Regions from separate parts of the Peribacillus sp. B2I2 genome, predicted to be linked through region 2. Evidence: riboswitches for the same ligand, from Rfam matches in the RefSeq annotation. Region 2 holds a riboswitch; the other holds the start of a gene.
The links. Region 2 has a riboswitch for S-adenosylmethionine ahead of ABIE66_RS15525 (bifunctional homocysteine S-methyltransferase/methylenetetrahydrofolate reductase). Riboswitches for the same ligand answer to the same signal wherever they lie in the genome.
Positions count from the first base shown of each region.

Region 1: linked by a shared signal. The riboswitch ahead of ABIE66_RS25670 (O-acetylhomoserine aminocarboxypropyltransferase/cysteine synthase family protein) and the one ahead of ABIE66_RS15525 (bifunctional homocysteine S-methyltransferase/methylenetetrahydrofolate reductase) in region 2 are both predicted to bind S-adenosylmethionine.

Region 1 covers NZ_JBGCCB010000001.1:5,132,553-5,143,612, forward strand. Annotated here, with positions in the region: gene ABIE66_RS25670 (O-acetylhomoserine aminocarboxypropyltransferase/cysteine synthase family protein) at 117-1,427, opposite strand; SAM riboswitch class I at 1,529-1,635, opposite strand; gene ABIE66_RS25675 (thioredoxin family protein) at 1,783-2,094, opposite strand; gene ABIE66_RS25680 (toprim domain-containing protein) at 2,095-2,460, opposite strand; gene gcvH (glycine cleavage system protein GcvH) at 2,554-2,937, opposite strand; gene ABIE66_RS25690 (arsenate reductase family protein) at 3,033-3,389, opposite strand; gene ABIE66_RS25695 (acyl-CoA dehydrogenase family protein) at 3,531-5,318, opposite strand; gene ABIE66_RS25700 (acetyl-CoA C-acetyltransferase) at 5,392-6,570, opposite strand; gene ABIE66_RS25705 (3-hydroxyacyl-CoA dehydrogenase/enoyl-CoA hydratase family protein) at 6,649-9,033, opposite strand; gene ABIE66_RS25710 (YuzL family protein) at 9,244-9,375, shown strand; gene ABIE66_RS25715 (proline dehydrogenase family protein) at 9,426-10,343, opposite strand; gene ABIE66_RS25720 (hypothetical protein) at 10,493-10,771, shown strand; gene ABIE66_RS25725 (spore coat protein) at 10,785-11,060, shown strand, end outside.
Region 2 covers NZ_JBGCCB010000001.1:3,153,303-3,164,362, reverse strand. Annotated here, with positions in the region: gene ABIE66_RS15555 (beta-class carbonic anhydrase) at 1-396, shown strand, start outside; gene ABIE66_RS15550 (NCS2 family permease) at 554-1,855, shown strand; gene dapF (diaminopimelate epimerase) at 2,038-3,024, shown strand; gene ligD (DNA ligase D) at 3,350-5,197, opposite strand; gene ku (non-homologous end joining protein Ku) at 5,347-6,189, shown strand; gene ABIE66_RS15530 (MOSC domain-containing protein) at 6,694-7,344, shown strand; SAM riboswitch class I at 7,456-7,554, shown strand; gene ABIE66_RS15525 (bifunctional homocysteine S-methyltransferase/methylenetetrahydrofolate reductase) at 7,659-9,506, shown strand; gene metH (methionine synthase) at 9,499-11,060, shown strand, end outside.

The DNA of each region.
Region 1 (11,060 bases), 2.0 Mb from region 2:
AATATATAGAATATTTGTATATCATTAAGTTCTTTAGTATGTTGAAATTTTATCATAGATAAAAAAGGAGCGCAATGTATAATATTTCTAGTTCAAGAATGCCCAGGACTTTTTGCTTAAACCGTTTTAGAAGTCAAGGAGACGATATTCGTCGCTTTTTCAATTGCCTGCTCCAAATCTTCTATTAAATCCTCTACATTTTCAATCCCAATGGATAAACGGACTTGATCAGCACGCACACCCGCTTTCGCCAGACCTGCATCATTCAATTGCTGATGGGTCGTACTGGCAGGGTGGATGATCAAACTCTTCGCATCCCCTACATTCGCTACATGGGACCATAATTCCACCGAATTGATAAGTTTCGCCCCGGCTTCGCGGTCTCCCTTAATTCCAAAAGTCACAACGGATCCTGCTCCCTTGGGCAAATATTTATCCGCAAGGGCTTTATCGGGATGATCCTCATTAGAAGGATGCGAAACCCAAGTCACGGCAGGGTGATTTTTCAAATATTGAAGTACAGACTTCGTGTTCGAAAGATGCTCTTTCATCCTTACATGCAGCGTTTCAAGTCCAAGCGTAAACTGGAATGCGCTTTGGGCACTTAGCGCAGGGCCTAAATCACGAAGTAACTGCACTCGGGCTTTCGTTATAAAAGCGGCTGGTCCAACTGCCTCGGCGTATACCAGACCGTCGTAACTTGGATCAGGCTCCGTAAAGCCAGGGTAGTTTGGTGAGTTCCAATCGAACTTCCCTCCATCCACGATGACACCGCCTAAAGTGGTTCCATTTCCCAGAAGCCATTTTGTAGCGGAATGGATGACAATATCCGCTCCAAAATCAATTGGTCTGCATAGATACGGTGTAGCGAAGGTATTATCAATGATTAAAGGTATCCCGGCATTGTGGGCAATGTCAGCTACCGCTTCGATATCAAGGACCCTCAAACTTGGATTTCCGATTGTTTCGGCAAATATGGCTTTAGTTCTTGGCGTTATCGCCCTTTTGAAATTTTCAGGGTCATCAGGAGAAACGAACTTCACTTTAATCCCATATTTCGGAAGAGTGTTTTCAAAAAGATTATACGTACCGCCATATAAAGTGGAGGCTGAAACGATCTCATCCCCTGCACCGGCAATATTCAGGATTGACAGTGAGATGGCAGCCATTCCGCTTGCTGTTGCCAATCCGCCGATACCGCCTTCCAATAAGGCCATTCTTTCCTCAAAAACGCTGACCGTGGGATTATGTAGTCGTGTATATATATAGCCATTCTCCTTTAAGCCAAATAAATTCGCTGCATGGTCAGTGTCTTTGAACAAGTATGCATTGCTTTGGTAGATAGGGACTGCACGTGCACCTGTTTCATCAGCTTGCAGACCGCCATGAACACTCAATGTTTCGAAACGCAACTTTTTCTCTGACATACTATTTCTCCTCTTTCTCTATGGATTTAGTAGGAATTATATTGAAACCGGGCCTTTCAAAACAAAAAAACCACTTCCAAAAGAAGAGGTTTTAAAAACGCACCTCATCTTTTCAGAGCTAACACTCTGCTGGAATTAGCACCGTATATAAATTTATACCGGTTGCCGGGCTTCGTCGGGCCAGTCCCTCCGCCACTCTTGATAAGAACTATTAAATTCAGGATGCTTTCTTAATACAAAATATAACATTTTAGAATTAATCAGTCAATGAATTGTTAGAATATTCTTTGTTCAATTCCAATTTGGCCGCCACTTGTCCACAACTAAAAAAACCAATCCGTTTCTGATTGGTTTTTCAGCTGATTTCCTTAAGCAATCCATATAAATAAGGAACGGATTGAAAGGCATATATTTTTCTGTGCAGCTGCCCTTCTTTGAAAAACAATAAACACGGGACACTTTCAATTTCATATGATTCGGCAATAGCTTGAACATAATTCATATTCATTTTACCTGCCTTCAGTTCCGGGAAAAGTTCCATGGATATCGTCAGCATCTTGGAAGCCACCTGACAGGTGCCGCATAATGGCGTATATAAATATAAGCAAAATGTTTCCCCTTGTTCAACGGCAAGCTTACACTCTTCTTCTTTCCATTCCTGAATCAATTAGTCGTTCACCCTTTGACTTAAAAATTTCATTTTAACATTCATATTGGCAGATAAAAGCACAGTTGCGATATGATGTTCAGGTGAGCTCTCCACTTCTTTGTACATTTTATTAATATACAGGTGGTTCGCTTCCGGCATTTCCCTTCGGAATTGCTTCCGGAGCTTTTCTCCTGATTCATCTGCGTCAAAAAGGAGATAAACATCACGGTCCATCAATTCATCCACCAATTCATCAAGCTTAGTTAATGATATGGTCCCATTCGTACATCTAATTTCCACATCTTCATTTAAAACGGAGGCAACTTTTCTTCTATCGGAACTGCCTTCTACAATGATCACTTTATCGAATTCGCCCCATTCCATGTCATCACTCCATCTCACGAATTATGTGCGCAACTGCGATTGTACAAAATGAAAAAGAGAGCAGGCCTTTTCAGTCCCCCCTCTCCTTCGTTTTTAACCGTTAATCAAACTCTCATATTCTTCAGCGCTCATCAGGTTTTCAATATCACTGCTATTTGATGGTTCCAGCACGATCATCCATGCTTTTTCAAAAGGAGATTCATTTACATATTCAGGGTTGTCACTTAAGTCTTCGTTTACTTCAACAACCTTGCCACTGATAGGAGCATACAGCTCTGAAACGGTCTTAACGGATTCAACACTTCCAAATGGTTCGTTCGCTTTCAGTTCATCCCCGATTTCTGGAAGCTCAACGAAGACGATGTCCCCAAGCTCGGACTGGGCGAAAGCTGTAATTCCAATGCGCACTGTTCCATCTTCGGTTTTGACCCATTCATGTTCTTTAGTGTAACGAAGTTCTTTTGGTGTTGTTGTCATTATAAACCCTCCATATGTACATCTTATTTTATCTATTCCATTATAAGGTAGATTTATTGTTTAAGTAAGGAATTAACCAAATATTTTGTAAAATTTCAGTTCCAAACCTGTTCGAATTGCTCTTCTTTGAAACCTACCGTCACTTTGGTACCATCCGTAACAATCGGCCTTTTCAGAAGCATGCCATCTGTGGACAATATATCAAGCATCTCTGCTTCAGAAGCTTCTTTCAGCCTATCCTTTAAGCCTAGCTCCCGATATTTTTGACCGCTAGTATTGAAAAACTTCTTCAATTCCAAATTGCTGATTTTATATAGTTGTTCTATTTCAGTTCGCGAAGGCGGATTTTCCGCTATATGAATCGCTTCATATTGCAGTTCATGATTATCCAGCCACTTCTTCGCATTACGGCATGTGCCGCATTTTGGGTACCAATATAATGTTAAGCCCATCATTTCACCACCTATCAATAGAATACCCGTTTTCACCACGCAATACAACGAAATGTCTTTTGAATTTCCATTGCGATTTCATGAAAGGAAATAAAGGGAATGCCTTTACGGGCATTCCCTTTACAGATTCTGATTCATTGCTTAAAGTGCATATTTTTCCGTTTCGATTACCTTAACGGAAGCTTCACGTTTTTTCGCAATGACATTGATTGGATTGTGTCTTGTCAGCTTGCGAAGTGAAGAAAGCATGATGCGAAGGGTATCGCCTGTTTCCACCGCAATTAACGTTTCCTTTGCATGCTGTTCTATTTCATTGAAAGCTTCCTGAACGAAAATTTCCGTGTAAAGCACTTTTTGTTTGTTCTTCTCCAGCCCTGTAGCCGCAATTGCTTTTTCCGTACGTAATACCACGGATTCAGCTGCATATGCAAGGGATGCTATATCAGCAATATTGGAGAGGATTTCTTGTTCTTGATCAAGCTTATTGCCGTATTTCTGTGCAGCAAGGCCAGCTGCCAAAATACCGATTTTCTTAGCGTTTCTAACAAGCATTTTTTCTTGTGCCAATGGCTCATCGCCAGGCTCTTCCGGCATCATCATCATTAATTCCTCTTGCAGGCCTTGAGCCTTTTGAAGAAGCGGCAATTCCCCTTTAAGTGCTTTCTTCAGGAAAGTTCCCGGTACAAGCAATCGGTTGATTTCATTTGTACCTTCAAAAATCCGGTTAATACGGGAATCACGATATGCTTTTTCAATTTCATACTCCTGCATGAAACCATAACCGCCATGAAGCTGTACGCCTTCGTCCGTAACATAATCCAATACTTCGGAAGCGAAGAATTTATTCAATGAACACTCAATTGCATATTCAGCGATTGCAGCTGCCATTGATTTCCCATCTTTCACTTGCTCATCAGTCAATTTGCTTTGCCTTTGATCATAAAGGCCAACAGTACGGTATACAGAGCTTTCTGCTGCATAAATTTTAGACGCCATTGTTGCAAGTTTTTCTTTCGTCAAGTTAAAATCGGAAATTTTCGTTTTGAACTGTTGGCGTTGATTCGTATAAGCAGCTGTAATCTCAAGGGCACGTTTAGATCCGCCGACAGCACCCACGCCTAATTTATAACGGCCAATATTCAGGATATTGAAAGCAATGACATGCCCTTTTCCGGCTACACCCAAAAGGTTTTCGACGGGTACATGAACATCTTCGAGGATTAATGTACGTGTAGATGAGCTTTTGATGCCCATTTTCTTCTCTTCAGCACCAGTTGATACACCTTCATAATCACGCTCTACAATGAAAGCAGAGAATTGTTCGCCGTCGATTTTGGCGTATACACAGAAGACATCTGCAAAACCTGCATTTGTAATCCATTGTTTTTCACCATTTAAAATATAGTGTGTTCCTTCAGCATTCAATTTCGCAGTCGTTTTTGCCCCCAAAGCATCTGAACCTGAGCTTGGTTCCGTTAAGGCATACGCAGCAATTTTCTCACCCGTTGCCAGTAAAGGGAGATATTTTTTCTTTTGTTCTTCATTTCCGAATAATACGATCGGCAAAGATCCGATACCTACGTGTGCACCATGCGTAATTCCGAAGCCGCCTGCAAGTGCCATTTTTTCTGTAATTAATGCCGAACTGATTTTATCAAGACCCAATCCGCTGTATTCCTCAGGAACGTCAGCACCAAGTAAACCGAGTTCACCTGCATGCTTCAGTAATTTTACAGAACGGTCGAATTCATGGTTTTCTAAATGTTCAACCTGCGGCAGAATTTCATTCACCACGAAATCCTCTGAAGTTTTGGCAATCATTTTATGCTCTTCGGAATAATCTTCCGGTGTAAACACTTGATCATACGTAATATCTTCTACTAAAAAAGCTCCGCCTTTAATGAGGTTATCTGTTGTTTGATTGGACATGTTTTTTCCCCCTAAGTGATTAATGAAAGTAAACCCGCCGGAAGCATGTTGACAGCTTCCGGAAGGGATGGAATTACGCTAATAATTCAAATACTCCAGCAGCTCCCATTCCGCCGCCGATACACATTGTCACAACTCCGAATTGTTGGTTTCTGCGCTTCATTTCATGAAGCAGGCTTAATGTCAATTTTGCTCCAGAACATCCCAGTGGATGGCCTAAGGCAATGGCTCCGCCATTTACATTGACAATCTCTTCATTCAGCCCCAGCTCACGAATGATTTGAATGGATTGGGAAGCGAAGGCTTCATTCAATTCAAATAAACCAATATCGGATAACTCAAGGCCTGCTAGTTTCAAAGCTTTAGGAATGGCTGCAATCGGTCCGATCCCCATAATTTCAGGCGGTACCCCCGCTACAGCAAAGGAGCGGAACTTACCAATCGGTTTCATCCCCAATGACGAGGCCTTTTCCCCATCCATGACCATGACCGCGGCTGCTCCATCACTCGTTTGTGATGAATTCCCTGCTGTTACGGATCCTGTAACAGCGAATGCAGGTCTTAGTTTTTTCAGCACTTCAACAGTCGTACCCGGACGAACGCCCTCATCCTGTGAGAATGTGAATGATTTTTCCTTTAATTTAAGATCTGGACCCACTGAGCGAAGGGTTACGTCAACCGGTACGATTTCATCCGAAAACTTTCCTTCTGCAATGGCCTTAGCCGCCTTTTGATGACTTCGTACAGAAAATGCATCTTGATCATCACGGGAAATCCCGTATTTTTTTGCAACGGCTTCAGCAGTGTGACCCATACCCATATAATATTCCGGGGCTGTTTCCGCAAGTTTCGCGTTCGGACGCGTTACATGACCCATCATTGGTAAAAGGCTCATGGATTCCGCTCCGCCTGCAATGACTGTATCACTTTGGCCGAGCATGATTCTTTCCGCTCCATAAGCGATACTTTGCAACCCGCTTGAACAATAACGATTTATGGTTATGGCTGGTACTGTATAAGGCAACCCTGCCAACGCTCCAATGTTACGCGCCATGTTCAATCCTTGCTCCGCCTCAGGCATTGCACAACCGATAATCAGGTCATCGATGGTTCCTTCATAATTCCCTGCACGCTTTAACGTTTCCTTTACAACAAGTGCCCCTAAATCATCAGGACGTACATTAGCTAGAGAACCTTTTTTCGCTCTTCCTACCGGAGTCCTTGCTCCAGCTACTATTACCGCTTCTTTCATGAGGATCCCCCTTACTCAATTTTAAGCTATCGATCTATTAATCTTCCTTATCGGTTTGGCCATATCTTCATCTAAACATCAATTACGGAGTGGTTTCCCTTTAACGAGCATGTGCTGCATCCTTGCTTGAGATTTCGGCATCGAAATCAGTTTTAGGAACGCTTGTTTTTCCAGGTTCAAGATATACTGTTCATCTACTTCCGTGCCAAACGGGAGTTTCCCCCCTGCCAGGACGTATGCAAGCTCTTTGGCTATGACAAGGTCATGATCGGATAAGAATCCAGAAAGGCGCATGGATTCCGCCCCTAAGAGAAGTGCGGCATATCCCGTTTCACCAACGACAGGAATCTTTGTGCGGGCAGGAGCGGTATAACCTTGTTCATACATGGAAATGACAGCCTGCTTCGCATCATATAGTTGATGATCCGCATTCACACTTATTCCATCATATGAATTAAGGAAATTATTCCCGCGTGCTTCCTCAGCAGAGGTCGAAACCTTTGCCATGGCGACCGTTTCAAATACTTGGTTGGCCACTTTCTGTAAATCAAAGTCGACACCCTTCGGCATATTCCTCAATGTCTTGACATAAAGTTCTTTAGTCCCGCCGCCGCCAGGGATCAAACCTACACCAGCTTCCACCAGTCCCATATATGTTTCAGTCGTTGCCTGGATGTGCGCAGCCGGAAGGGATACTTCAGCACCCCCGCCAAGTGTCATATTAAACGGGGCAACCACTACAGGAACTGCACTGTACTTAATTTTCAGCATCGCCTTTTGGAATTGGCTGATGACCATATCGAGTTCAAAAATATTGTCATCTTGCGCTTCCATCAACATCATTGCAATATTGGCGCCTACACAGAAATTCTTGCCTTGGTTTCCGATGACAAGGCCTTTAAAATTCGCTTCCGCTTCGTCGACCGCCGCATTGATCATTTGCATGATATCCAGACCGATTGCATTATTCGGCGAAGTGAATTCAAGAATGGCCACTCCATCGCCGATATCTATCAAGCTTGCACCACTGTTTTTCTTGATTACGCCTTTTTGCTTCTTGATTGCTTTAAGATTGATCACCTTAGGATTTTCGACAATTTCTTTATATTCACCATTATCATAATAGTGGACTATGCCATTTTCTTCTTTATAGAAAGAAGTGATTCCCTTGGCGAGCATATCCTTTACCCATTGCGGAACGGAGATGCCTTCCGCTTCCAGACGGGCTACCGATTTCTCTACACCTATAGCATCCCAGGTTTCAAATGGACCAGTGGACCATCCGAATCCCCATTTCATCGCTTGGTCGATTGCCACGATGTCATCCGCAATGTCCCCAAGCAGTTGGGCAGAATACACAAGCGCCGGATTCAGCACATTCCAAAGCAATTGGCCAGCACGGTCTTCGCTATAAACAAGCGCTTTCATTTTATTTGGCAAGCCCTTGGCCTGTTTAGCCATTTCAATGGACGGCGCTTTTAATTTTTTTCGTGCATCATATTCAAGCGTTTCGGGATTCAATTCAAGGATTTCTTTGCCTTTTTTCAAGAAAAACCCTTGTCCTGACTTGCTTCCAAGCCACCCATTCTTAAGCATTTCATTCATGAAATCAGGTATTTTGAAAACTTCTTTTTCTTCTCCATCCACCTGGTCATATACGTTTTTGGCAACATGTGCAAAGGTATCCAATCCAACTACATCAAGTGTCCGGAAAGTCGCGCTGGTTGCCCTTCCGATCAACGGTCCTGTAACCGAATCGACTTCACCGACACTATATCCGCCTTTTTGCATTTCCCGGAGAGTGACCAATAAACCATAAGTGCCAATGCGGTTTGCGATGAAGTTTGGCGTGTCCTTGGCTTGGACGACACCTTTCCCCAGTACATCTTCGCCAAATCGTTTCATGTATTCGAGCACTTCTGGTGAAGTTGCTTCAGTAGGGATGATTTCCAACAATTTAAGATAACGCGGCGGATTGAAGAAGTGGGTTCCCAGGAAGTGCTTTTGAAAATCCTCCGAACGGCCTTCTGCCATCGCTTCGATTGAAATTCCGGATGTATTCGATGAAATGATGCTTCCAGGTTTACGATGCTGATCAACCTGGGCAAAAACACTTTGCTTAACCTCAAGTTTCTCAACGACCACTTCGATGACCCAATCGACATCCTTTAAACGGCTTATATCATCTTCCAGGTTTCCCGCCTCGATCAACGCAATATTTCCCTTAGCCGAAAGCGGAGCTGGTTTCTGTTTTAAAAGTTTAGTAATCGCAGTTTGGCTAATGCGGTTACGCACTTGTTTATTATCTAATGTAAGACCCTTTTTCTTTTCATCCTCAGTGAGCTCACGAGGTACAATATCCAATAATAAAGTCGGAATGCCGATGTTAGCAAGGTGTGCAGCAATCCCTGATCCCATAACTCCTGACCCTAGAACAGCAGCCTTTCGTATTTGTCGAACCAAGTTCATATCCCCCTTACGCAATGTATTGAATGAATGCTCATTCATTTTTAACCCAAAAATTTTTTGAATATTTTTTCTTATTACTAATATAGAATATATTTGGAAATTCCGCAATGATTAAACAGGAAAAAAATATTTTTTTCTCCAAATTCCTTTGGTTATTTCTCCTCCGTTCAGTAAAAAATAACCGTGCAGGAGGTGACTTATAAAATGAAGCGTAAAGATAATCCTTCTAAAGCAGCCGTAAGTGCAGCAAGCGTTAAAGGCAATGCCGGCCCTGGCGCTGAACGTCAACATGGAATCAATAAAGTGAACAGCCAGAACAATCAGTTTAAAAAATAAATCCTTCTTAATTTGAGCAGCCGTCCCTTATCCGGGGCGGCTCTCGCTTCCTATTTCTTGAATAGGCCTTTTAAAACGAAAGCAATATTGGCCGGTCTCTCCGCAAGGCGGCGCATGAAATATCCATACCAATCCGTACCATAAGGAACATATACCCTTACCTTATATCCTTCTTCAGCAAGCTCAAGCTGCTTTTCATTGCGTATGCCATATAACATTTGAAATTCAAATCGATCCCGGGGAATTCCCTGATCTTTGACCAAGTCCCTCGTAAAATCGATGATTTTATCATCATGTGTGGCAACTGCGGTATAATTGCCATTCAGCAAATGCTGCTTGATAATTTTCTTGAAATTCTCATCCACATCTTTTTTCTCGGGAAAAGCCACTTCCCTCGGTTCTTTATAAGCTCCTTTAACAAGTCTTAAATTCGGATGGTATGCATCCAGCTCCTCAATATCCTTCTCAGTCCGATACAGATAAGCTTGGATTACGGTCCCCAATTCATTATATTCAGACTTTAGGTTTTTGAATACATCCAAAGTTGGCTGACAGCGCGGAAAATCTTCCATATCAAGCGTCACGAAAACCTGATGGGCTTTAGCTTCATCCAAAATCCTCCGCATGTTATTCATTACGACCCGTTCGGACACATCCAAGCCCATCGAGGTCAACTTCAGGGATAACTGTGAATCCAGTTGATTTCTGCCAATCATGCGAATCGCTTCGATACACTCATCTGCCATCTTCCCTGCTTCATGTTCATCTTCAATGAATTCACCTAAATAATCAAGGGTAACAGCAAGCCCTTTCCGGTTAAGATCTGAAATCACACCGGATGCCATATTCAATGATTCTCCTGCCACGAAACGAGATGCACCAAACCGAAGCCCGTATTTTTTCGCTGCCTTTGTCATGCTTTTGTTCTTTGATAAAAAAAGCAATAGATTTTTCAATATTCCTTCCATCTGCATTCCCCTCCAAATCATTTTGGAAAATAGATGCACAAGATTATTTTACCATTTAATTCATTTTTCAGACATTTAGAATCAAGAATAAATAAATTTCATTAAGGGAAAATTAAGTTCGTTTAAAGAACACTTAAGGAGGTAGAATGATGGAACAGCAAAATTCGTTTAACAGCCAACAGCAGTCCACCGGCTTTATGAAGCAGCCGCCGGAAATGGTTTCGGTGAAAGATAGCTTATACTTAACCGATATGCTTGCATGGAATCTGAATGCGATTAAAAAAGCACATTTTTTTGCCACACAATGCAAGGACCCGCAAATCATTGATGCATTAAATCGGTGCGGTCTCATGCATCAACGCCATTACGATACCATTTTGAAACATTTGAACCCGGACCAAATTCAGGGTCAACAACAATACCAGTAAAGGAGGGTTCTTGATGCCCAATGAAAACAAAGTTCAAAATCCAGAATCTCCTGTAGCCAAGACACCGCAAATGAATGACAGGGATTTTATAAATGATATGCTTACAACTGAAAAGTACTTTTGTAACTCCTTTTCCGTTGCCTTGCATGAAATGAGTAACCAAGCATTATTCCAAGACATTTTCTCCGTATCAAAAGAAAATCAGGAGATGCAGCGTGAGCTCTATAACCTTATGTTTGAAAAAGGCTGGTATAGTTTAGAAAAGGCGCAAGCTACCAGCTTAGGCCAA
Region 2 (11,060 bases):
ATCCTGAAAACTGCCGGGGCAATCGTCTCCCACCCATTCGGAAGTGTCATGCGGAGTATCCTTGTTGCTATTTATGAGCTAAAGGCAGATGAAGTATTGGTCATACCTCACCATGACTGCGGGATGGCATCAGTCGATGCCGATTCTGTAGTAGACAAGATGATCGAACGTGATATACCTAAGAGCACCATCGATACACTGGGAGCTGCAGGAATCGATATCCGCAGTTGGCTTCGCGGATTTGATGATGTTTATGAAAGTTGTAAGAACAGTGTGGAAGTGATTAAAGGGCACCCTTTGATCCCTAAGAATATTCCTGTACATGGTCTAATCATTTCGCCTGATACAGGGAAGCTGGAATTGGTAGTCGATGGATATGCGGGAGAACAAAAATAATATAAAAACATCAAGGCTGTCGAAATGATTTTCGGCAGTTTTCTTCAAATTTTGAGCTATCTATTTATTTTTATCCTTTTTTTTGATAAAATCACCAAGTGTAGTTTGTCACTAATACAAACGGGTGGGCGAGGGATAAATTTAATAAGGATACAACATGAAGAAATTAAACTTGGAAGCGTTTTTTCATTTTTCCGACTATGGAACGAATGGAAAACGTGAAATCCTTGCTGGAGTCGTCGGCTATTTTACGATAGTCTATATTCTCATCGTGAATTCCCTGATATTATCGGAAGCGGGCATACCGATTAATGGTGCAGTGATTGCCACGATTCTTTTATCTGCCTTAAGCTGTATGATGATAGGGCTTTGGGCGAATGTCCCAATCCTTCTGGTTCCAGGAATGGGCGTAAATGCACTTTTTGCTTATACCATGGTTCAAGGAATGGGTCTATCTTGGCAATCGGCGCTTGGTGCTGTATTTATCTCAGGGGTTATTTTTGTAGTCATCGCTTTCACAAAATACTCTAAGATAATCAGTGATTCAATTCCAAGTTCAATAAAAGAAGCCATATCTGTTGGTCTTGGCTTATTCTTGATGCTAATTGGTCTCGAAAAGGGCGGGATAATCACGGGAGGTTCATCCTCTATCGTCGCACTTGGAGATTTAAGCGATCCTGCGGTGTGTGCGACAGTGTTGACCTTTTTACTGGCCATTACGCTATTCATCAAGAATGTCCCCGGTAACTTCATGATTACCATCCTGGCAGGGAGCCTCATTGCCTATTTGTTCGGGACTGTTCAACTATCGGAAATCCATTTTTCAGGCATAGACACAGCTTCCTACGGTAGTCTCTTCTTTTCATTATCGTTCATGGAAGCGGACCGGATCGAATTCTGGATAAGTGTATTTGCGATGACGATGGTTCTTGTTTTTGAAAATATTGGTCTTGTACACGGGCATGTAGACAGTATCAACCGCCAGGGTGCCTATAAAAAGTCGCTGCAGGCGACAAGTGTTTCCGTTCTGATTTCAGGCATATTCGGTTCAAGTCCTACGGTTGCAACCGTTGAAACGGCAGCTGGAATCGCATCAGGAGGCAGAACTGGTTTTACTTCAGTGGTGACGGGTTTTCTATTCATTCTATCACTGCTATTTATACCGGTGATTAAAGTGATCCCTGATAGCGCCATTGCCCCCATTTTAATTATTATTGGCATTTTGATGCTTGGAAACATAAAAAAGCTGGATTTCAGCGATTTAACCGAGAGCATACCGGCAATCATGATAATCACGATCATTCCATTCACTTACAGTATTGCTGATGGAATGGCATTCGGTTTCATCCTGTACCCGTTCTTGAAGCTTGTAACCGGAAAAGCGAGAGAAGTGTCAGCACCTATGTATGTGAGTGCCGGAATGTTTATCGTCTATTTCATCATCGGTATAATCGGTTAATATTTAGGAAGAGCGGTTGGAATGAGTCATTTCTCATTCCAACCGCTCTTTATTGTGTTTTTTTAGACGGGAAAATTGGATTTATTATGATTTACTCGATGACACATCCGTCCTGAAAATGCTATGATATAGAATATTAAAAAATGATAAATGACTAGCAGCATATTAGAGGATGTGACAGGATGATTATTGAAGGTTTAAAAAGCCATGGTTCAGGTAATGATTTCTTAATCATTGATGAATTGACTACGACCTTGACGTTTACTGAAGAAGAGCGAAAAAATTTCGCGAAGGCCCTATGCAATAGGGAAAAGCTTGGAGCGGACGGAATCTTGTTTGTAATGAAAAGTGAACATGCTGATGCAAGGATGCGTGTCTTTAATGCGGATGGATCGGAAGCCTCGATGTGTGGCAATGGACTTCGCTGTGTTGCACGTTACGCGAACGACGTTCTAGGGCTCGATAAAATGATCGTTGAAACCATGAAGGCGAATTTACTCGTGGAGAAAACGGAAGACATTTATGAGGGCATTCCGACTTTCAAGGTGGAAATTTCCCCTGTAAGTTTTAATGTGACGGATCTTCCTCTCATTATAGCGAAAGAACAGTTGCAAAACGAACCATTGCCGGAACTTCATGATACCCTATTATTTTCGGCTTTGGCGGTTCCTAATCCACATTTAATCACGCTCGTCGATAGTGATATTTTACAAAGTGATTTGCAGGAAGACCTTTCAACAAAGGTCAATCAACAGAATGAGCTTTTCCCTGATGGCGTCAATGTCAGCTTTGTGAAAGAGTTGGAACCAGGGAGCATTTACGTGCGGACATTTGAACGGGGAGTGGGCTTCACGAATGCTTGTGGAACGGCGATGTCGGCTTCAAGCCTAGTAACATGCTCTGTTGGATTAAACGCGTTGGAAAGTGAAATATCTGTCTACAATAACGGCGGAAAAGTTAAATGCGTCGTGCATCATGATGAAGAAAGCCAAAAGTATTCAATTGATTTAATTGGGAACGCAACCTATGAATTCAAGGTATCGATTGAAATAGACTTAGATCAGCCTGAAAAATTTGTCATGCTTGAAAAGCAGGATTTTGAATCGGAAACAAGCCTGTATGCCAAGCTGCAGGATGAAGTTCAAAGTTATTTGAAAACGACATTATAAATAAAAGGACCAACCAGGAGTTGGTTACAGACTGTAGACAAACTCGAAGAAAAGCGAGTGTGCCTGCAGTTTTTTTATTTAAAAAACGTTCCAGTCATTTTCAGAAATCCGCTCCCTTTCCGCCTACTGTATCAGGGTTGGGAATGAGTCCATTCCCAACCCCTTTTTGCCGACAAAAGGGTTTCTATCTGAATTTTTTAAACAAAGCTGATTGGAATGGAAGGTATGAGATTCCTGCAGGGAAAGCGGGTCCAAGGGAGACCCTAGAGGTGCACCCTACTTTCCAATCAACGTTCCATTTTACACTCCCTCAAAAAAAGACCAACTAGTTGTTGGTCTTTTTTTGTTTTAGGAATGATAATACTTCCAAAAAGGCCGGGCCATTATCGACAAGCCTGTAATCCATAAATGCACATCCGTTCCTTTTGATTCTGTTTGGTATGGTTTCAATCGTATAGTCCTTTAACTGGAGACTTTCGTCAACTTCCTCCCAAAACAAAGGTGTAGCCACACCCGCGAAAGAATTTCCCCGTGGGGAATAAGGTTGAATGATGGTTTTTCCTTCACTATGCTGCACAAAGTCCAAGTAAAGTCGGTCATGCCGATTTATTTTCATTCTTTCCGTTGTAAAATCATTTGGGTTGGAACTTGTTAAGTAGTCACCGAGAAAATCGGTGAATATGCGTGTCTCCTGATAAGTAAATCTGTCATCAGGCAGAGGGATGTGAATTTGCAGTCCTTTGTTACCTGAAGTTTTTACAAAAGCTTTTATCCTTAAAGAGTCCATCACCTTTTTTATTTCCTGTGCGGCCTTTATAGCCAAGGAGAAAAATTCGATGGAAGGGGGATCTAAGTCCAGGACGATTTCATCGGGTCTTGTTTTTCCAGCTTTCTGAAATGGGGCATGGAATTCCAATGCCAGTTGATTTCCAAACCAAAGTAGCGTTTCAATATCGTTACACAGCATATACTCAATATCATCATCCATGAACGTTTTAATAAAGGCCGGCGCATAATCAGGCTTGTTTTTCTGGAAAAATCTTTCTTTATCCATAGTGCCATGAGGATAGCGAATAGTCGTAAGCAGTTTATCCTTCAAGAAGGGTAAGAAGAAAGCTGAAACCTCCCGTAAATAATGAAGGTATTCAACTTTTACCACCTGTTTTCCACCGGTTATCCAAAGTGGTTTATCCTTGGAGGTTATTTGTACAGTATCTGGAAATGTGTATTGGCCTATGACGAATTTCTCCCAGGTACATTCATCGGGGGTTGTTTGTAAAAGCCATTGCGAAAACTGGGGTTCACGCAATTCATTTTCCTCATAAACGTGTAAGAATTGAACTTCGATGCAAATGGATGGATGTATATAAAAAAATTGTGCGTCTTCGTCTGATGCATTTTGCTTGATCAGTTCATGCAATATCCCTTTATCTTGAGCACTCAGTCCATTTTTAACACTTCCGATTTTCGTTACGGCACCTTCTTTGAAAACTGCGAGGGAAACGTAACCATTTTCTTTGTGCAATGCTGTAATGAAACAAGAAACGGTCTTCCAATTTTTCACCTTAATCCAAGATGTAGAACGTTTTCCTTCTTGCCAAGTTCCCCGAATTTCCTTGGCGACAACTCCTTCGCCATCGAATAGGATGACCTTTTTCAAGGCATCATCCAAAACGTCAAAACTTTCTATTAATTGGATCAAAGCCTTATCGGTGGAGTCAGGAGGCATAGGAAAGCCAAGTTCTTCACCCATATTCATCATGAATCTCCTTCGTTCTTCCATAGGTTTAGCTGCTATGTCTTTTCCGCTGATGCGAAGCAGGTCAAACGCTATAAACCGGCATGGGGAAAAATGAGCTTTTTCTGAAATTAAGGATTGTTTCCCAAGGCGTCCACGCCACTGTATTTGAAAAAAGTCCGCTTTTGCTTGATTGGTAAGCCAGACCAATTCACCGTCCAACTGCAGTGGGAGGTAATCTTCCAGGTCCAGATCTTTGATGTAAGCAATGATTTCTGGGAATAAGGGTGATAACTCCTTCTCATTTCGACTCGAGATGCTTATCGTATCGGAGTCTATCGTTAAAATTGCCCTAAAGCCGTCATATTTGATTTCATAACGCCAATCCTTGGAGTTAGGGGCTTCAGGGTAATAGGTTGGCAGCATCGGTTTCATCTTGTAATTACCTCCGCAAATAATTGATAACATTATTTTGCCAAAAAAACGAAGTGTTAGAGTTGGCAATTGTTTTTTCGGTTTTTTTTTAACAAAGGGGAATAATAAAATTGATCTTCTCTTTAAAAATAAGTTATGAGGTGACGAATATGCATACGATGTGGAAGGGGAGCATATCATTCGGTTTGGTGAACATTCCGATCAAACTTCATGCTGCAACGGAAGATAAGGATATATCTTTAAAGACGTTGCATAAGGAGTGTCATTCACCGATTAAATACGAAAAGATGTGTCCGGTTTGCCAAAAAGAAGTGGGAAAGGACGATATAGTCCGCGCTTTTGAATATACAAAGGGAAAGTTTGTTGTATTGGAAGACAGTGAACTAGAACAGCTAAAAAAACAAAATGAAGAAAAAGCAGTGGAAATCGTGGATTTCGTTAAAATTGAAGAAATAGATCCCATTTATTTCAACCGGAGTTATTACATGTCTCCTAATGACGGTGGGATAAAAGCTTATTCCCTTTTGAGGCAGGCCCTAAAAGAATCGAATAAGGTTGGGTTAGCGAAAATCATCATTCGCTCAAAAGAACAAATGGCGGTAATCCGAGTTGTTGATAATACCTTGGTGATGGAAACGATTCATTATCCGGATGAAGTTCGCTCCACAGCGGATGTGCCGAATATCCCTGCCAACGATACCATTGTAAAAAAAGAAATCGATACGGCTGTGTTATTGATAGATCAATTAACGACTACTTTCGATCCGACAAAATATAACGATGACTATCGAACCGCTTTACTTGATTTGATTGAATCGAAGAAAACGGGACAAACGACGATTACAGCCAAAACAAAAGAGCCAGTTTCCAACAATGTAACCGATTTAATGGAGGCTTTACAGGCATCCATTGACCGAACGAAACATGATGAACCGGAAAAGAAAAAGACTACCCGAAAGAAAGCGGCACCGAAAAAAAAGAAACAAGCATAAACAGGAAGCTGAGCGGAAGACGTATGATGTCGCTCGGCTTTCTGCTTGTTTTAGCAAGGGGGTTTGCCTTCTAATAAGGTAATGAAAGTGACTTAACAGGGAGAGGATTACATATGGAAGGAAGTACAAATAGGTAAGTGGATCACGATGTAAGGAACTGAATGGAATTAAAAGAAAATGATGGATGGAAATGAAGGCAAAAAAATTCGCTCCCTAAAGAGCGACAATGAGGAATTCAATCGTGAAAATCAACATATAGGCGAACGGTTGTAGTTTTCGACTATATATTGTGTTCATATTCTACCATATTTAATTCTGAAATAGCAACAAAATTACTGAAACTAACCTATGAATTTTTCTGGAAATCAATGATATTTCGCCAACTTGGTGCTTTTGCCCTTCTAATCTGCTATATTCCCATAAAAAACTACAGAACAAAATGGATTTTTAGTATAATTTATACATATATGATGATATAAATTAAATAAGAATGGAAGATGTAAAATGGAAAATGGAAAAATCGAATCGCTTCATGCCGGAAAGCCCAAACAGGAAAATTTTTCAAATATCGATATCTTTTCAGCGATGGATAAACAAGCAGTGGATGACGTGATAGTAACTAAATCAGGCATAATGGGTGATGGGGTAGGTAATGTAAAGTTCCATGGAGGTCCTGATAGGGCTTTGTGTTTTTACCCCTTTGAGCATTACTCATTATGGAATGAAAGATTCGCTAAAAAGCTAGATATCCCTGCATTCGGTGAAAATTTAACTGTAGCGGGGATGAGGGAAGAAACAACGTATATCGGTGATATTTATCAAATAGGCGAAGTGATTGTTCAAATTAATCAGGGGAGGATCCCTTGCTCGACCATTTCCCACTTCAATCAAGAACCTAAGTTTTTGGAATTCGTGCTGAAAACGAGTTACACTGGTTATTTTGCAAAAGTCATTCAGGAAGGAACGATAAAGAAACAAAACGAAATCGTGCTAATAGATCGTTTGCAAGAAAAAATTTCGGTTCATTATGCAACAGAGGTGATCCTACATAACCGAGATGGGCTGGAAGGCTCAAACGCGTTACTTACACTAGACTCGTTAGCGGAAGACTGGAAACAAAGGATAGTGAAGAGAGTTCAAGCTGCAAAAGAGTGATTGAATTTTGCAAAAGTGAAAAAAATGACGATCAGGTATTGAAATTGACAGATTATTAATGTAAATTAAATATAATCAAATTTTGAAATCTTGTGAAAATTATATAATTGGATCTTATCGAGAGAGGTGGAGGGACTGGCCCGAAGAAACCTCAGCAACCAGCTTAGGCAAAGGTGCTAAATCCAGCAAGCAGAGCTTGATAGATGAGGAGAATGTTTCAAAAGACCTTCTTCTTTGAGAAGGTTTTTTTTTCTTTTCTCTCATACTCATATAAAACGACAAAAACAGGATTGTTTTTGAGAGAGGGTGTAATTATGAATTTTCGTAAAGAATTGAAAGAAAGAATGCTGGTTGGAGAAGGGGCAATGGGGACCTTACTGTACTCTTATGGCATCGATCAATGTTATGAGGAATTAAACTGCACGAACCCAGATCAAATAGAGTCCATTCACCGTGCCTATTTGCAAGCTGGTGCAGATATCCTTCAATCTAATACATATGGGGCCAATTTCAATAAATTGAAACGGCATGGACTTGAAGATGAAGTAAGCAGAATCAATCGCCAGGGAGTCATCCTTGCTAAAAAAGCGGCAAAAGGAAAGGCATATGTCTTCGGTACCATAGGGGCACAGCGGAGTATCAGGAAATCGGATTTAAGTATGGAAGAGATAAAGCGAGGTTTTCGTGAACAGCTATACAGTCTGTTGATGGAAAACCCGGATGGGATTCTCTTGGAAACATTTTATGACCTGGAAGAGCTGGAAACCGTTTTGCAAATCGTTAAAAATGAAACTGGACTGCCGATCATCGCAAATGTTTCGATGCATGAACTGGGAAATCTTCAAAATGGAATCCATTTAAATGAAGCCTTTCAAAAACTCGAGCAATTGGGTGCCGATGTTGTTGGGGTGAATTGCCGACTCGGTCCACATCATATGATTCGGGCCTTGGAAGAGGTGAGTTTGCCAAAGCAAGCGTCGATTGCCATTTACCCAAATGCCAGCCTTCCCGATTATGTGGATGGAAGGCTTGTCTATAAAGCTGTGCCGGAATATTTCGGCTCAAGTGCCCTAGACCTTCGTGAGCAAGGTGCCGGGATCATAGGAGGGTGCTGTGGAACGACTCCCCTGCATATTCAAGCTGTAAAGAATGCGATTGGAAGTTTGGCTCCAGTAAAAGAGAAATATACGAAAGCCCGTGAAATAGAAATAATTGAAGTGAACGATAGAGAATTGGAACTCCCTCTGTACGAAAAGGCCAAAACAGAAAGGACGATTCTTGTTGAACTTGATCCTCCGAAAAAGTTGGGAATAGAGAGTTTCATGACTGGTGCCGAGGTTTTGAAAAAAGCAGGGGTCGATTCCATTACCTTGGCGGATAATTCACTTGCTTCACCAAGGATATCGAATGATGCACTGGCTAACTTGCTGAAGAACCAATTGAATGTAAAGCCGATGGTGCATATAACATGCCGGGATCGAAATTTAATTGGCCTGCAGTCACATTTAATGGGCCTGCAGACGGTTGGGCTGGACGAATTATTGATCATCACCGGAGATCCCTCTAAAATTGGGGACTTCCCGGGAGCCACTTCGGTTTATGATTTATCGTCGTTTGACCTAATAAGCATGGTCAAACAATTTAATGAAGGTCTATCCTATTCCGGTCAGAGTTTGGGCCAGCGGGCTAATTTTAAAATTGCCGCCGCTTTTAATCCCAATGTAAAATATTTGGATAAAGCCGTACAGAGAATGGAAAAGAAGATTGCCTGCGGTGCCCAATCCTTTTTGACACAGCCAATTTATTCAGTTGAGCAGATTGAAGAAGTTCATGAAGCTACAAAACATCTAGAAACCCCGGTTTTCGTCGGTATCATGCCATTGACAAGCACACGGAATGCCGAATTCATCCATAATGAGATCCCGGGCATCAAATTGCCGGATAATGTCAGGAGGGCCATGGCTTTAGCGGGGGATGACCCTGTAAAGTCAAGAATTGAAGGGGTGAATATCGCGCGCGAGCTAGTCGACGCGGCACGGGAAAAATTCAAGGGCATATATTTAATCACTCCGTTCCTTCGCTATGAAATGACGGCGGAACTTACGAAATATATTAGAAAAGTCGATAGTAAACATACATCAGAGGTGGCAGCACATGAATAAAAAAGCGATTCAAGATCAGTTGGATACTAAGATTCTCCTGCTCGATGGAGCGATGGGAACCATGCTTCAAGCGGAGAATTTAACAGCAGAGGACTTTGGCGGGGAACAATTCGAGGGTTGCAACGAGTATTTATCACTGACACAACCGGAAATCATCCAATCCATCCATGAAAAATATTTAGCAGCAGGTGCTGATATCATTGAAACAAATACCTTCGGAGCGACTAGCATCGTTCTTGAGGAATACCAAATAAGCACGATTGCCTACAAGCTTAATAAAATTTCAGCTGAGCTTGCCGTTAAAGCATGTGAAAAATATTCAAATGATAATTGGCCAAGATATGTAGCTGGCTCGATGGGGCCTACCACAAAAACGCTATCCGTAACAGGTGGAACGACTTTTGATATTTTAACCGATTCTTATGAAGAACAGGCACTCGGTCTTTTGGATGGCGGGGTAGACTTGTTATTGGTTGAAACCTGTCAGGATATGCTAAATGTCAAGGCAGCCTTTTCTGGAATAAAAGCAGCCTTCGCTAAATCAGGAAAAGATGTACCTGTCATCATATCAGGTACGATCGAACCGATGGGGACGACACTTGCTGGCCAGTCGATAGAAGCTTTCTATTTATCGGTTGAACATATGAAGCCCATGGCTGTCGGCCTGAATTGTGCAACAGGGCCGGAATTCATGATAGACCATATCAGGACACTTGCAGATATAGCCAATAGCGCAATCAGTTGTTACCCGAATGCCGGGCTCCCGGATGAAGAGGGTCACTATCATGAGTCACCGACTTCACTTGCAGAGAAAATGAAGCAATTTGCCGAAAAGGGATGGGTCAATATCATTGGGGGTTGTTGTGGTACTACGCCAGAACATATTAAAGAACTTGTCAGGGTCCTTGAAGGCATTCAGCCCCGTACAATATCCGAATCAGCCCATGGGCATGCCGTATCAGGCATAGAGCCACTCATTTATGATGATTCAATGCGTCCTTTATTTGTAGGTGAGAGAACGAATGTTATCGGATCTCGAAAATTCAAGGAGCTGATTCGTGGAAAACATTACGAGCCAGCTGCCGAAATTGCACGTGCCCAGGTAAAAAAAGGCGCCCATGTCATTGATATCTGTCTTGCTGACCCTGATGGGGATGAGCTTGGTGATATGAAGGAGTTCGTAGAAGAGGTCGTCAAAAAAGTGAAAGTCCCATTGGTCATCGATACTACAGATGAAGCCGTACTTGAACAAGCATTAAAACATTCACAAGGAAAATCCATCATTAATTCCATTAACCTTGAAGATGGTGAAGAGCGCTTTGAAAAAATAGTGCCATTCGTCCATCAATATGGTGCTGCCGTTGTCGTAGGAACCATTGATGAAATTGGGATGGCCGTCGATGCTGAGCGCAAATTGGAAGTGGCTACACGTTCTGTTGATTTGCTCGTAAATAAGTATGGACTAAACAAAAGTGACATCATTTTTGATCCGCTGGTATTTCCTGTAGGTACGGGTGATGAACAATATATCGGTTCTGCTTTAGAAACGGTGAA